Paraburkholderia bryophila: one gene and its partner. The protein of the gene in region 2 interacts with the protein of the main gene of each other region in a pairwise test. Links are inferred from orthologs where the notes say so. Each region holds a gene or a part of one and is shown on either strand. Other genes may lie near its edges.

The links.
Region 1: the proteins of GGD40_RS16080 (region 2) and GGD40_RS36325 interact in binary tests that used the Escherichia coli proteins (3 or more experiments, as listed by UniProt). The link is inferred for Paraburkholderia bryophila from one-to-one orthologs.

What each region holds. Positions count from the first base shown.
Region 1 is NZ_JACCAS010000002.1:3,466,105-3,472,103, forward strand. The notes cover bases 2,252-5,103. They hold GGD40_RS36325 (porin), read right to left. Parts: upstream 4,307-5,103; coding sequence 3,197-4,306; downstream 2,252-3,196. Other genes in these bases: GGD40_RS36315 (GMC family oxidoreductase), read right to left, coding at 2,252-2,540; GGD40_RS36320 (sugar dehydrogenase complex small subunit), read right to left, coding at 2,543-2,992; GGD40_RS36330 (AAA family ATPase), read left to right, coding at 4,683-5,103. Also shown: GGD40_RS36310 (c-type cytochrome), read right to left, coding at 1-903; more of GGD40_RS36315, read right to left, coding at 906-2,251; more of GGD40_RS36330, read left to right, coding at 5,104-5,906; GGD40_RS36335 (cobaltochelatase CobT-related protein), read left to right, coding at 5,918-5,999.
Region 2 is NZ_JACCAS010000001.1:3,584,386-3,592,116, reverse strand. Bases 2,444-5,433 are described here. They hold GGD40_RS16080 (DegQ family serine endoprotease), read right to left. Parts: upstream 4,703-5,433; coding sequence 3,185-4,702; downstream 2,444-3,184. Other genes in these bases: GGD40_RS16075 (ATP-binding protein), read right to left, coding at 4,863-5,433; GGD40_RS16085 (carboxypeptidase-like regulatory domain-containing protein), read right to left, coding at 2,444-2,839. In the rest of the region: GGD40_RS16100 (helix-turn-helix domain-containing protein), read left to right, coding at 1-741; GGD40_RS16095 (CoxG family protein), read right to left, coding at 969-1,727; GGD40_RS16090 (DUF427 domain-containing protein), read right to left, coding at 1,758-2,150; more of GGD40_RS16085, read right to left, coding at 2,342-2,443; more of GGD40_RS16075, read right to left, coding at 5,434-6,164; GGD40_RS16070 (response regulator), read right to left, coding at 6,169-6,831; dacB (D-alanyl-D-alanine carboxypeptidase/D-alanyl-D-alanine endopeptidase), read left to right, coding at 7,040-7,731. UniProt on the Escherichia coli protein: DegP acts as a chaperone at low temperatures but switches to a peptidase (heat shock protein) at higher temperatures.

The DNA.
Region 1 (5,999 bases), on a different replicon or contig from region 2:
TTGCCGGCTGCCGTCGCTGACCGCAGGCACCGTGCGCACGTAGGTAGCAATCGCGTTGATATCGGCGTCCGTCATCTTCGAGAAGCTATGCTCCACCGCTTCGCCCATCGGCCCAGCAGCTTGCGCGAGACCTGGCACGCTGCCCGTCTGAAGATACTGGACGAGTTGCGCATGGGTCCATCCGCCAATCCCGCTGTTGGTCGCCGACGTGATGTTGTAGCCATCCCAACCCGCCAGCACCGAACCGCCGAGAAAATCGCCGCCAGTTTCGTCGAGCGCTTTCTCCTGCATTGCGAAGCCGCGCGGCGTGTGGCACGTACTGCAATGTGCGAGGCCTTGCACGAGGTACGCGCCGCGATTCCATTCGACGCTCTGGTTCGACTTCGCCTGATACGAACCGCTCGTCAGGAACAGCCAGTTCCACGCGGTCAGCGGCCAGCGCATGTTGAGCGGCCACGGAATATCGCTTGCATGCGTGGCCTGATTCACCGGCGCGACGCCGTAGCGGAAGTACGCGTACAGCGCCTTCACGTCGTCGTCGCTGACCTTCGCGTACGAGACGTACGGCATGGCCGGATACAGATTGTGGCCGTCCTTCGAGACGCCTTTGCGCAGCGCGCGGTCGAAATCATCAAGCGACCACGTGCCGATCCCCGTTTGCGGATCCGGCGTGATATTGCTTGAGTAGATCGTGCCGAGCATCGGTACTTTCAGCGGCAAGCCACCCGCAAACGGCTTGCCCTTTACCGTGCTATGACACGCCATGCAATCGCCGGCCGTCGCGAGATATTCACCGCGTTTAATCAATGCGGTGTCGTTGCCGCTCACCGACGACTCCGCCTGCGCCAACGCGGGCAGAGTCAAGGCACCGGCCAGTAGCCAGAAAAAGGTTTTCTTCAGCACGTTCAAACTTCCTTCTTCAACTGGTCGGCCATGCGCAGCGCCAGCGCTGCGATGCTCAGCGTCACGTTGACGGTGCCCACGGTGGGCATCGTCGCGCTGCTCGAGATAAACAGGTTCGGGTGATCGAAGGTACGGCAATGCTTGTCGACCACCGAATCGCGCGGATCGCTGCCCATGATGGTCGCGCCCGTGATGTGATTGTTCGGCGCGAACTCGTCCTGATACTCGATCTCGGTGCCGCCCAGCACTTTCGCCGCGTTGGCGTAAACCTCGCGCGTATGCACGGCGCCGCGCTTCACGTAATCGTCGATACGATACGTAATCTCCGGACGGGGAATACCGATCGCGTCGGTCTCCGTTTTGCTCGGCACGATGCGGTTTTCCGGTGCGGGCAGGATTTCGTGGAAGCAATCGAACTCGACAAAACGCGCCGCGCGGTCGCGAATCTGCGCGTCCAGCTCGGCCGGTTTGATCAGCTTGCCCCGCTTGAAAATCTTCTGCGTTTCCTGATCGATACGCGACAGGTTCGACAGATGGATTTTCTTCGCAGCTTCGGTCGCGCGGAATGCGCCGTCGCGGAAACCGATCAGCGAGGTCATTTCCTGCGGTCCGCGGCCCGGCCACAGTTTTTCGTCGGCGTAGAACGTCACGCCGGTGCCCGGGTGGTCCATCAGATTGCGGCCCACCATGTCGGAGCTATTGCCCACGCCGTTCGGGAAATCGTGGCTGGTGGACATCAGCATGATCTTCGGCGTTTCAATGCCGTTCGCGGCCAGCACGAAGTACTTGCCTTCCACGCGATACTCGTTGCCCTGCGGGTCTTTATACAAAGCCGCGACGATGCGCTTGTCCGCGCCCACTTCGAGCTTGTAGACGACCGCGTTGTCGATCAGTTTCGCACCGGCCTGCTCCGCTTTCTCGACGTGCACAATCCCGTTGTACATCGCGCCGATCGGACAGATCGGCATGCAATTGTTGTTGCCGCAACAGGTCGGGCGGCCGTCGTACGGACGGCTATTGCGCGCCACCGGCTCGGTCACCACGTGATAGCGCGAGTCGAACGCGTTGAGCTTGCCCTTGATAGTCTGCTCGTTGTACGACAGCGGCAGCGGCGCCATCGGATACGGCTGGCTGCGCGGCGAACCGAGTTCTTCGTCCGTCGGGCCCCACACGCCGAGTTCTTCTTCGGCGCGCTGATAGTACGGCTCCAGCTCTTCGTACGCCATCGGCCAGTCACGGCCCACGCCGTACACCGTCTTCATGTGGAAGTCGTTCGGCATGAAGCGCCACGCGGACGCCGCCCAGTGCCACGTTGTGCCGCCCACCGCGCGAATGTACTGCGAGTTGAATTTGTGCTCGCCCTTCAGGATCAGATAATTGTTCGGCGGACCGTATTCCGGATGCGGCGCCCATTGACTCGACGGATACGGCGCCGAGTTATCCGACTTGTCGAACTGGTTGCGGAAGCGTTCGACGATTTCCCAGCGCGGCATGCGCGGCCCGGCTTCGAGCAGAATCACGGACTTGCCGGCCAGCGCCATCTGATGCGCGACGATCGCGCCCGCGACGCCCGAGCCGACTACGACGATATCGGCCTGCTGGGTTTTGGGTTGGGTTTGATTTTGTGAATCGGCCATGCTCAGGCTTGCCTTTCGATCGGTTTGGCAGCCCAGAAACCGGGCTTGTTGGGGCAGTACGAACGGATGATCAGCGTGTCGGAAACCACGTCGTACATCAGCGCCTGTTCGTACGTGACCACGGTCGTATCGACGGTGCCGAGGTACCACGCTTCGAGGATCTTCAGCGCGAGCGCCTGTTGCGAGGCGTCGGCGGAACCGGCGGCGAGCGCGCCGGCCAGCTTCGGCAACTGCTGCGCGAAAGCGGGCGACGACGTCTGCAACGCGGCCAGCAGGCGCGTGCCGACGTCGCGATTCAGCGTGGCTCGCGCGGTCAGCGATTGCGACAGGCTCATGAACGCGTCGATGGGCGCGGCGGAGGGGTTCGCGGCGAGTGCCTTGAGCGCGAGCGAGCCGGTCAGGCCCGCGGCGGTCAACGCGAGTGCGCCCTGGAGCCAGCGGCGGCGCGTCATGCTCGACGCTTCACCGCTCGCGGCGAAGGCTGTCCCGTCGCGGGACTCGCCGTGAGTATCGTGTGGAGTCAATTGTTGTTTATCCCTTGTGAGGCGTTCTTCAAAACTTATTGCGGGGTGATACGAGACCTGCCGAATGCAGCACGAGCGGCATCACGAGCGCCGTTCGCTCGTAGCACGTTCCATGCCGCTTATCGCGCAGCGTCAAAACTGATGCAGCATCCCGACATAAGCGCCGGTCTGCGATTCGCCGACCAGCGGACTCGTGTTGCTGGTCGAGTCGCGCGGCGACGCTTCGAGCGAGAAGTTCGAGTTGCCACCGTTGTTCACGTAACCCACCGTGCCATACAGAAAGGTGCGCTTCGTCAGGTTGTAGGTGGTGCCGAGCACGTACATCATCGCGTGGCCGGACGGGTCGTGCGCGGCGTCGCCGCTGCCGTCGCCGACCTTCACGTAGTAGCCGCCCGCCGTCACCGCCCAGCGCGGCTGGAAGTTGTAGGTCGCGCCGAGCCAGTAGTGATCCGCGCTATCGGCCACGCCGACCGGCGAGTCCGGCGCCGAGTAGTGCGTATAGGCGCCCTGGATCTTCACCGCATCGAAATGCACGTTGGCGCCCACGAAATATTCGCGCGACGCCTGGAAGATATTGCTGAAGCGGCCATTGCTGTCGCGCAGTTCGTCGTAGATGCCGCGCACGTCGAACAGCGTGGAGTGATAGCTCAGCATGACGCCGTCGGAGCGGCCGAACTCACCGTTCGCGCCACTATTGAACGAGCCCGGCTGATTGCCGAACGAGTATTGCCCCTGCACGTCGAAGCCCCAGAACACCGGGCTGTGATACTCGACGTTGTTGCTGGTTTGCTGCCAGTTGCGCCCGCGCACCAGCGAGGCCGACGAAAACGCCTGCTGCACGAACGGATCGAATTCCCACACGCCGTCGCTATCGATAAACAGATTGCGGCCCGCCTGCAGCGTGCCCCACTCCTGGCTCTTCAAGCCGACGAATGCGCGCCGCGACCAGAGGCGCCCGCCGCTGGTGGTGCCGTTCATCACCTGCAAGCCGGTTTCCAGGTTGAAGATCGCATTCAGGCCACCGCCCAGATCTTCATTGCCTTTGAGGCCCAGCATGCTGGTGCCCCAATCGCCGCCCTCCGCGCTCCAGCGGCTCGAACTGCCGCCCGCGGCATTGTTGATGTGATTCAGGTATTCCAGACCCGCGTCCAGGCGACCATATAACGACACACTGGTTTGACCATAAGCCAGCGGACTAGCCGCTACCGCAAGGGCCGCCATTAATTTAGTAGGTAGTCTCATTGTCTTGCCGTGAGTTGTTTTGTATCGCGAGGGAGGGCAAAGCGGATTGCGGATGATTCAAAACTACTCGGTGCAGCGTCGGCGGCGCTCATGCTGCGACCACCCGGACAACGCCGGTTTAAAGCGGGATTCGAAAACGACGATGGATAGAACGATGGATAGATGTTGCAAAACTACATCCAGCGCGGTCGAACTATAGGGGATACGCGGCTGATAGCCTATCCGTTTGACGCAATAAACTTTTGCGGACAGCGGACTCGACATTGAGTGGGCAACCGAAAAGGGCGATCGAAAGCTGCTCAAGATAAGATAGATGCTCATTACGTCCGCGCCAAATAGAAACGTATAAACCGTTATCGATCCTTTACCTCTTGCCATGAATGCGCCCGAACTGACCGAAGACGAACACCTTGGCCTTTACCAACGCGCAACGGAGAACGGCGCTGAATGGTGGCGCGTCAGCGTCGCCGACCGCCCGGAAAACTATCGCCTCGAACATGGCGCGGACGACGGCGAGCGTACCGGCACGGTCGATATCGATCTGGTGGTCGATGCGGAAAATCTGCGCGCCAAGCTGAAGAAGTGGCGCCGCGAAGGCTTCGCGATCGATACCGGCGACACCGGCGCCGAGCACGGCGCGGCCGAACGGATCGCCTTCATGCCCGCCTTGCAGCGCGCCGCGGCGCTCGCGGCGGCGGCGAAACAGCGGCACGTGGAAGGCGTAAGCGAGAGCGTGCGCATCGGTCATGTCGACGTGCCCTGCGGCATGGATAGTCCGCTGGTGCCGCGCATCAATCCCGCCTATCTGTTTTCCGAGCGCTTCAACGACATCGTCGAAGATATCGTCGAGAACCGCCGCGTCATGCTGATCGGCCACACTGGCGCCGGCAAGACCAGCCTGATCGAACAGGTCGCGGCGCGTTCGCGGCACGGCGTACTGCGCTCGAACATGAACGGGCAGACCACCGTCGGCGATTTCGTCGGCTTCTGGACAGTCAAGGGCGGCGAGACTTTATGGGTCGACGGCGTGCTGCCCACCGCGATGCGCGAGGGCCTGTGGCTGATCGTCGACGAAATCGACTTCGCCGAACCGTCGATTCTCGCCGCGCTCACCGCCGTGCTCGAACCGCACGGCCGCCTCGTGCTGAAGGAGAAAGGCAACGAGATCGTGGCGCCGCATCCGGCGTTCCGGCTCTTCGCCACCGCGAACGCCGTCGGCGCGATGAGCCAGTTCCGTCATCTGTATCAGGGCGCCAATCTGATGAACGAGGCGTTTCTCGATCGCTGGCGCGTATATCTGCTCGACTATCTGTCGCCCGCCGAAGAAGCCGACGTGCTGATCCGCACGCTCGCCCCGCACATGACGCGCACGCTCGCCACCACGCTCGCTGCGATTGCCGCCGACTGCCGCGCGGCGTTCTCGCGCGAAGATCTGTCGAGCGCGTTCTCGACGCGGCGCCTGCTCGACTGGGCCGAACTGATGCTGCGCACCGGCGACCCCGAACGCGCGGCCGGGCCGGCCATCTATGCGAAGGTGAGTCCGGAAGACGCCGCGTTGATTCGCGGCATCATTCGCCATCACATCGCGCCGGCCGCCTGAACGTGGGCACGATGCACGCTCCGCACGACACGCGCGGCTTCACCTTCGAATCCACGCTCAGCAAAGTCGCCCGTGTGCTGACGGGGCAATACG
Region 2 (7,731 bases):
ATCATCGTCCCAAGCTGGCGCGATCCGGACGAGACGCCGCCCGCCGAGTTGCTCGCCGCCCTGCGCGCGGCGCACGCACGCGGCGCGCAACTGGTCGGACTATGTCTGGGCGCATTCGTGCTGGCTGCCGCCGGCATTCTCGACGGCCGACCGGCATCCACGCACTGGGCCTGCGCCGACGACTTCGCGCGCCGCTACCCGCGGGTTCGGCTCGACCCCGACGTGCTCTACGTCGACGACGGCAACGTGCTGACCTCCGCCGGCACCGCCGCCGGCCTCGACTGTTGTCTGCACGTGCTGCGCAAGATGTGCGGCGCGGAAGTGGCGAACTACGTAGCGCGCCGGCTGGTGGTGTCGCCGCATCGGCAAGGCGGTCAGGCGCAATACGTCCAGCAGCCGATTCCACCGAACGTGCGCGGCGACCGGCTATCCGGCCTGCTCGATTGGGTGAGCGGCAATCTGGACGCGCCGCACACGCTCGACACGCTGGCCGCGCGTGCGTTGATGAGCCGCCGCACCTTCACACGACGTTTCCGGCTCGCCACCGGCGCGACCGTCGGCGCGTGGCTGCTGGCGCAACGGCTCGCGCGCGCGCAGCAACTGCTGGAGAGCAGCGATGAATCGGTGGAAGCGATCGCGGCGATCGCGGGGTTTGGTTCGACCGCTTCGTTACGGCAGCATTTCGCGGAAGCGTTTCGCACGTCGCCGTCCGCCTGGCGGCGGGAGTTTCGCGGAGCGTGAAGGCGGGGAAGGTTGAACGCGGCTCAAGCCGATCGCGGAAAGTGCTCGCTTCGTTTCCAGCAGGCCGGAAGATTATCGCGAAGCAGGAGCGTGTGAAGAGGTAGACCGCAGATCCGGCGACGTGCGAGACCCCACGCCGCCAACGGCGTTTCGTAGTCAGCCGCCTGGATTTCGTAGTCGCGTCGGCGCGACAACCCAAACGACAACCCAAACGAAAAACCCACCCCTCAATGCTCGCTAATCCAGCGCGCCACATACAACAACAACGCGACCAGAAAAATCATCGCCGCCCAGGCCCAATACGGCAGCGCATGTGGACTGGACTCATGCCGCGAGACCCCATGCGACGCCCCGTGCGATGCGCCATGCGACGCACTCGCCGCCCGCCCGGTCAGCGTGTTGTGATCCGCACGCGTGCGCCGCGCGATGCCGCCGAGGTTGATCGGCCGCAAAAACACATGCTGCCGACGCGCCGCCGACCCTCGCGCACGATTCGGACCTTCTCCATATTTCGCCCGCACCACCGCGTCGAATTCGGCGAAGAAATCATCCGCCAACTGATGCAGCGCGTTTTCGAGCTGGCGCGTCGGCAGTTCGGCGAGCGGTCCGGACGAGGTCGCCCAGATCGTGTAATCGATTCGCGTGCCGCGCTGTTTGCCGGCGCCGAGCGTGCTTTCGTCCGCGCGCAAACGCACTTCGATCTGACCGCGCAACGCACCGATGCCTTCGGCACGGGCTTTGAAGTTGATGGTGCGGCGCTGCGCGTCCGCCGGTCCCGAATCCTGGCCCGCCACGTGAGCACGCGCTTCGTATCGCGCACGCAATGGCCCGAGCGGCACCGTCAGCACCAGTTCGTATTCGCCGTGGGCGAGGCGCGTGAACGACTCGCAGTTATCGAGGCTGGCGCGCAACAGCGCGAGGTCTTGCAGCGCTTCCCAGACGTCGGAGGCGCCAAGCGGAATTCTTAACGCGTCGTTCAATTCCATTGCAGCCTCCCCGATAAACGCGCGGCCCGATCAGGAAGTCTGATCGATGCGATCCACGCGCGATGCGTAAAACGCCAGATACCCTTTGATCTGTTGCGCCGGCTCGAGCGGCGTTTCATAGCTCCAGACGGCGTTCTCGATCAGGCCGTCTTCGGTGCGCAGATGGAAGTATGACGCGTCGCCCTTGAACGGGCAGTGCGAAGTATGCGTGGAGCGTTCGAGGCGGGCCATGTTCACGTCCGCGCGCGGGAAATAGAACACGTCCGGCAGGCCGGTTTCCGAGAGCGTGAGCCCGGCCTGGGTATCGGCCATGGTAACGCCGCCGTGAATCATCCGCACCCGGTGGCTGTTGCCGGTGATCGAGATGGCATGTCCGCCCGCGCCCGCGCCGGGGCTTCCGTGAGGTGTCAAGGCATCGCTCATGTCCCGGCTCCGTGATGAGGTGCGGTCGTACGAACGGGTCGCACAAACGGGTCGTACAAACGGAAAAGCCACGGGGCGCGCCCGTGGCTTCATTATCGACCAAACTTCCGACAAGTGCGCGAGCTTCCTGAGTCGCGCAACTGAGCTGTCTCCCGGGGCGATCTCCCCGCCGGGCGGTCCGATCGCCCGCTTTACTGCGTCGTCCAGTAGAAGTCCGCCTTCGCGGAGCCCTTGGCCGGGATCGTCACCGCCTTGCTCTGGTCGCGGTCCTTGTACTGTGCATGCACCGTGTAGCGGCCCGGGCGCAGCTTGACCAGCATGTACGGTCCACGCGACGTGGCGCTCAGCACCTCGCCGTCATGCGCGTCAACGACTCGCACGTGAACGTCCGCGAGAAAGTCGGAGCCTGGGCCCGTGAAGCGCAACGACAACGGCCACTGGCTTTGCGCATGCTGCAGCGCCTTCGATTCGTCCTGCCCGACGCCGCCCGACACGAACGCGACGTCGCCCTTGTGCTGGATTTGCGGCATGCCGCCGCCGTTGTCGTTGCCCGCGCTGGTGTCGTCGGTGGTCGTGCCGCCGGTGGTGCCGTTCGACTGCTGTGCATACGCGCCGCCCGCCAGACCGAGCGTGAGCGCTGCGCACAGCGCGGCGGCTACGATCCTTCGCTGATTGCGTTGGGTTTTCATCGGTTCGCTCCTTGTTGAGGTCGTATCCCTTCCGGCGCCGTCCCGCGACGGCCCGGACCAAGGCAGACGCAACCTGCGTGCCACAAGGCAGATCGCGTCGTCCGGAAACCGCTGTCGCGCCGCACTGCACGGCGCACAGCGCCTTGCTTCGGTACTGCTTGACGGGTAAAACCCGCGATAAAAACAGCGATAAAGACGGATAAAAAATGCCGGTCCGCAGGCAGTAAGTGCAAGGACCGGCAAGCGTTACTTCAATTCCCGGGGCAAATCGGCCAACCGGTCCGCCAGTCCGTCAACCGATCGGTCAGCAGGACGCGACACGGCCACGCCCTGCCCGCCCAACGATCAGCCCAGATCCACCGGCACGAAGATCTGCGCGTTGTCGCGCTGGATCAGCAGCGCGATGCTGCTGCCGGCGCTGGCGATCATCTGCTTCAACTGATCGACCGTGGTGATCGGCCGGCCGTTGACCGCGAGAATCACGTCGCCCGGCTGGATGCCGGCGCTTTCCGCCGCGCCGCCCGACTGCTGCACCAGCAGACCGTGCGAGATCGAGGCGCCGCTCTTCTCTTCCGGCGTCAGCGGCCGCACCGCCACGCCGAGGCGGCCCTGCAACTGGGTCGGCTGATCCACCTTGTCGGCGGCGACCTTCGCATCCGACAACGAGCCGATCGTCACCTTCAGATCCTTGGTGGCCTTGTCGCGCCACACCTGCACGGTGGCCGAGCTACCCGGCGCCAGACCCGCGACCTGCGCCGGCAGATCCGTCGAATCGCCGACCGTCTCGCCGTTCACCGACAGAATCACGTCGCCCGGCTGCAAGCCGCCCTTCGCGGCCGGACCGCCCGGATCGACCGAGCTCACCAGCGCGCCTTGCGGCTTCTGCAGGCCGAACGAATTCGCCAGCGTCTGGTTCATGCCCTGCACCGCGACGCCGAGACGGCCGCGGCTGACGTGGCCGGTCTTGACGATGTCGTCCTTGACCTTGATCGCCTCATTGATCGGGATCGCGAACGACAGCCCCTGGAAGCCGCCAGTCTGCGAGTAGATCATCGAGTTGATGCCGATCACTTCGCCTTCCAGATTGAACAGCGGACCGCCCGAATTACCGGGGTTCACCGGCACGTCGGTCTGAATGAACGGCGTGTAGTTCTCGTTGGGCAGCGAACGCGACTTCGCGCTGATGATGCCCGAGGTCACGGTGTTGTCGAAACCATAAGGCGAGCCGATCGCGACCACCCACTGACCGACCTTGCTCTGACGCGGATCGCCGATCTTCACGGTCGGCAGATTGCTCGCGTCGATCTTCAGCACGGCGACGTCGGACTGCTTGTCGGCGCCGATCACCTTGGCCCTGAATTCGCGCTTGTCGGTGAGCTTCACGGTGACGACGTTGGCGCCGTCCACCACATGCGCGTTGGTCAGGATGTAACCGTCGCTGCTGACGATAAAGCCCGAGCCCAGGCTTGCGCTCGGCTGATCGGCCGCATCGCCGCCGTCGCCGCCTTGCATGCCCGGCATACCGCCGAAGAAGTGCTTGTAGAACTGGTAGAACGGATCGCTCGGATCGATCGGCAACTGATTGCCGCCGGCGTTGCCGCCGTTGCCGTTACCGCGCAGCGCCGTCTGCTTGACCACGTGCTTCGCGCTGATGTTGACGACGGCCGGGCCGTAGGTTTCGACCAGGCCCGAGAAGTCGGGAATGCCGGTTTTGGCCGCGGCTTCAGCGGGCATCATCGCGGCTTGCGCCGGCGTGATCACCTGCGGCGCGGGCACGTCGCGATGCCCCGCCACATAGCCGGCGGACAGCGCCACGGCGACAGCTACTGCAACAGCGCTGCGGGACAAGGTTTTCGCGTTCATCGTGTACTCCTGACTGGGAGAAAGAGGCTACTGGATGACTCGAAGCGTACGGGGCATCGCTTAAAAGAGTCTTAAGCAGCGCCAGATCGCTTCAAGCCCCTCGTTAGGGCAGCTTTAAGCCCCGTTTAAGCCACTTTACGAACAGAAAGCCTCAGCTTCTTCAGAAGCGCACGTTGACCTGCAAGCCGCCCGCAGGCGACTCGTCGAGCGACACGGCCGCATGGTGTTGCGTGGCGATCCGGCGCACGATCGCCAGTCCCAGGCCGCTGCCCGCGACATCGGTGCGCACGCGATTCGCACTGGCGCCCGCGCGATAGAAACGGTCGAACACGCGATCGCGTTCGGCCGGCTCGATGCCCGGACCGCTATCGGCGATCCGCACGGTGGGGTGCCCTTCCTCGACATGCAGACTGACGTCCACCCGGCCGCCGCGCGGCGTGTATTTGGTTGCGTTGTCCACGAGGTTGTTGAACATCACGCGCAACGCGTCGGCGTCGCCGATCACCGTGGCGGCTTCGCTCGCTTCGATGCCGAGATCGACGCCGCGATTCTGCGCGAGCGGCGCGTACTTCACCACGCAGTCCTGCAGCAACGCACGCAGATCGATCGCGTCGGTGGCGGCGAGGCCGTCCGGTTCGGAGCGCGCGAGCGCCAGCAGTTGCTCGGCGAGACGCGTGGCGCGCGTCACGCCCGCCTGCAGATCGGTCAGCGCTTCGCTGCGGGAGGCGTCGTCTTTCGCGCGCGCCACCAGTTGCGCCTGAATCTGCACGGCGGCGAGCGGCGTGCGCAATTCATGCGCGGCATCGGCGACGAATGCTTTCTGAATGTCGAGCGCGGTGGCGAGCCGTTCGAGCAGGCCGTTCAAGGCTCGCACGAGCGGCTGCACCTCAAGCGGCAGACGCTGGTCGGGCAACGGATCGAGCGCTTCGGGATGGCGCGTGTCGAGCGCGCTGGTGACACGCCGTAGCGGCTTCAGTCCGCGCCCGACGATCACCCACACCGCCACGCCCATCAACGGTAGCAGCACGATCAGCGGCCACAGCGTGCGCAGCGCGACGCTCGCGGCGAGACGGTTGCGCACCGACACCGGCTGCGCCAGTTGCACGACGTTATCACCGACGATCGCGCCATACACGCGCCAGTCACCACGCTCCGTGTGCTCGGTCGAAAACCCCAGCTCGGCGCGCGGCGCGAGCGGCGCGCGCGGACGCGAGTAGTACATCAGCACGCCGTTGCGATTCCAGATCTGCAGCACGATGCCTTCGTCGCCGGTATCGCGCGAACCGAGCACCTGCGAGAACGGTTCCGACGGCAGCGCCGCGGCAATCTGCTCCAACTGGTAATCGAACAGTTCGTTGGCTTCCGCCAGCGCCTGACGGTAAATCAGCCACCCCGCAATGCCGACGCCGAGCAACACCAGCGCAAGCAGCCAAATGAGCAATTGACGACGAATCGAACGCATCGGCTCAGGCGTCCTTCGCGATCATGTAGCCGAGGCCGCGCACGTTGCGAATCAGTTCCGCGCCGAGCTTTTTGCGCAGCGCGTGAATGTAGACCTCGACGGTATTGCTGCCGATCTCTTCGCCCCAGCCGTACATTTTTTCTTCGAGCTGGCTCTTCGACAGCACCGCGCCGGGACGCGCGAGCAACGCTTCCAGCAGCGCGAATTCACGCGCCGACAAGGCCACCGGCGCACCGTCGAGCGTGACCTGATGCGACGCGGGATCGAGCGTCAGATTGCCGTGGCGAATCGTCGAATCGCTGCGGCCCGATTGACGGCGGATCAGCGCGCGCATGCGGGCGCCGAGTTCGTCGAGATCGAAAGGTTTGACAAGGTAATCGTCGGCGCCGGCGTCGAGGCCCTTGACGCGATCGGCCACCGCGTCGCGCGCGGTGACGATCAGCACCGGCAGCGCATGGCCGCGCGCGCGCAGGGTGCGCAACACGTCGAGACCGTCGCGCCTGGGCAGACCGAGATCGAGCAGCACCAGATCGTAAGGTTGCGAGCCGGCCGCGCTGAGCGCCGCTTCGCCGTCTTCCACCCAGTCGACCGCGAAGCCTTCGCCGCGCAGCGCCTTGCGCACACCTTCGGCGATCATCCGGTCGTCTTCGACTAGCAAGATGCGCATGGTTATCCGTTCCGAAACGTTAAGCGATGCCGCATTCTAGCGCCCGCCATCACCGTGCACGCCGCTTGACGCTTTTTTCACCGCAGCCTCACGGCATGTCTCTACAATGGGCGCTTTGCGTCGCGCGGCGCTGGTATGCGACGCACCTCGATGCATCCCCGGATTACCGCGTGCCCCACGCCCTGACATTTTGCTTTTTCGCCCGTCCATGACGCACGCTTTTCTGTCTTCTCTCGCACGCCGCCTGCATCGTGTCGCGCTGCGCTCGCGCTGGTTTTCTTCTCCTGTTCCCGCTACTGCTTCTGCTTCCGCTTCGGCCCGCATGCCGCGCCGTTTCGTGCAGCGGACCGCGGCCGGGTGGATGCTCGCCTGCGCCCTACTCGGTAGCGGTGCGGCCGCTTCGTTGCCACTCGCCGCGCAGGCGCGTGTCAAGGCGACGCATCCGAGCGTCAACGTCACCACCGTGCTGCCGCAGTCGGTCATGCTCGGCTTGCAGCGCGCGCACGTGCCCTTGTCGTCGATCAGCGTGGTCGTCGAAAAGGTCGGCGACCGCACGCCGATCGTCGCACTGAACGCCGGCAAACCGATGATGCCCGCCTCGACGATGAAGCTCGTCACCACCTATTCCGGCCTGTCGATTCTCGGCCCCGATTATCGCTGGCGCACCAGTGCGTACGCGGACGGCAACGTCGACGCCAACGGCGTGCTGCACGGCAATCTTTACATTCAGGGCACGGGCGATCCGAAGCTCGTGCCGGAAGAATTGATCGACCTCGTGCAGAAGATCCACAAGGCGGGCATCACTGGAATCGATGGCGCGCTGGTGCTCGACAAGCGCTACTTCGATCCGTCCACGCGCGACCTGCCGCCGTTCGACGACGACGCCACCGCACCGTACAA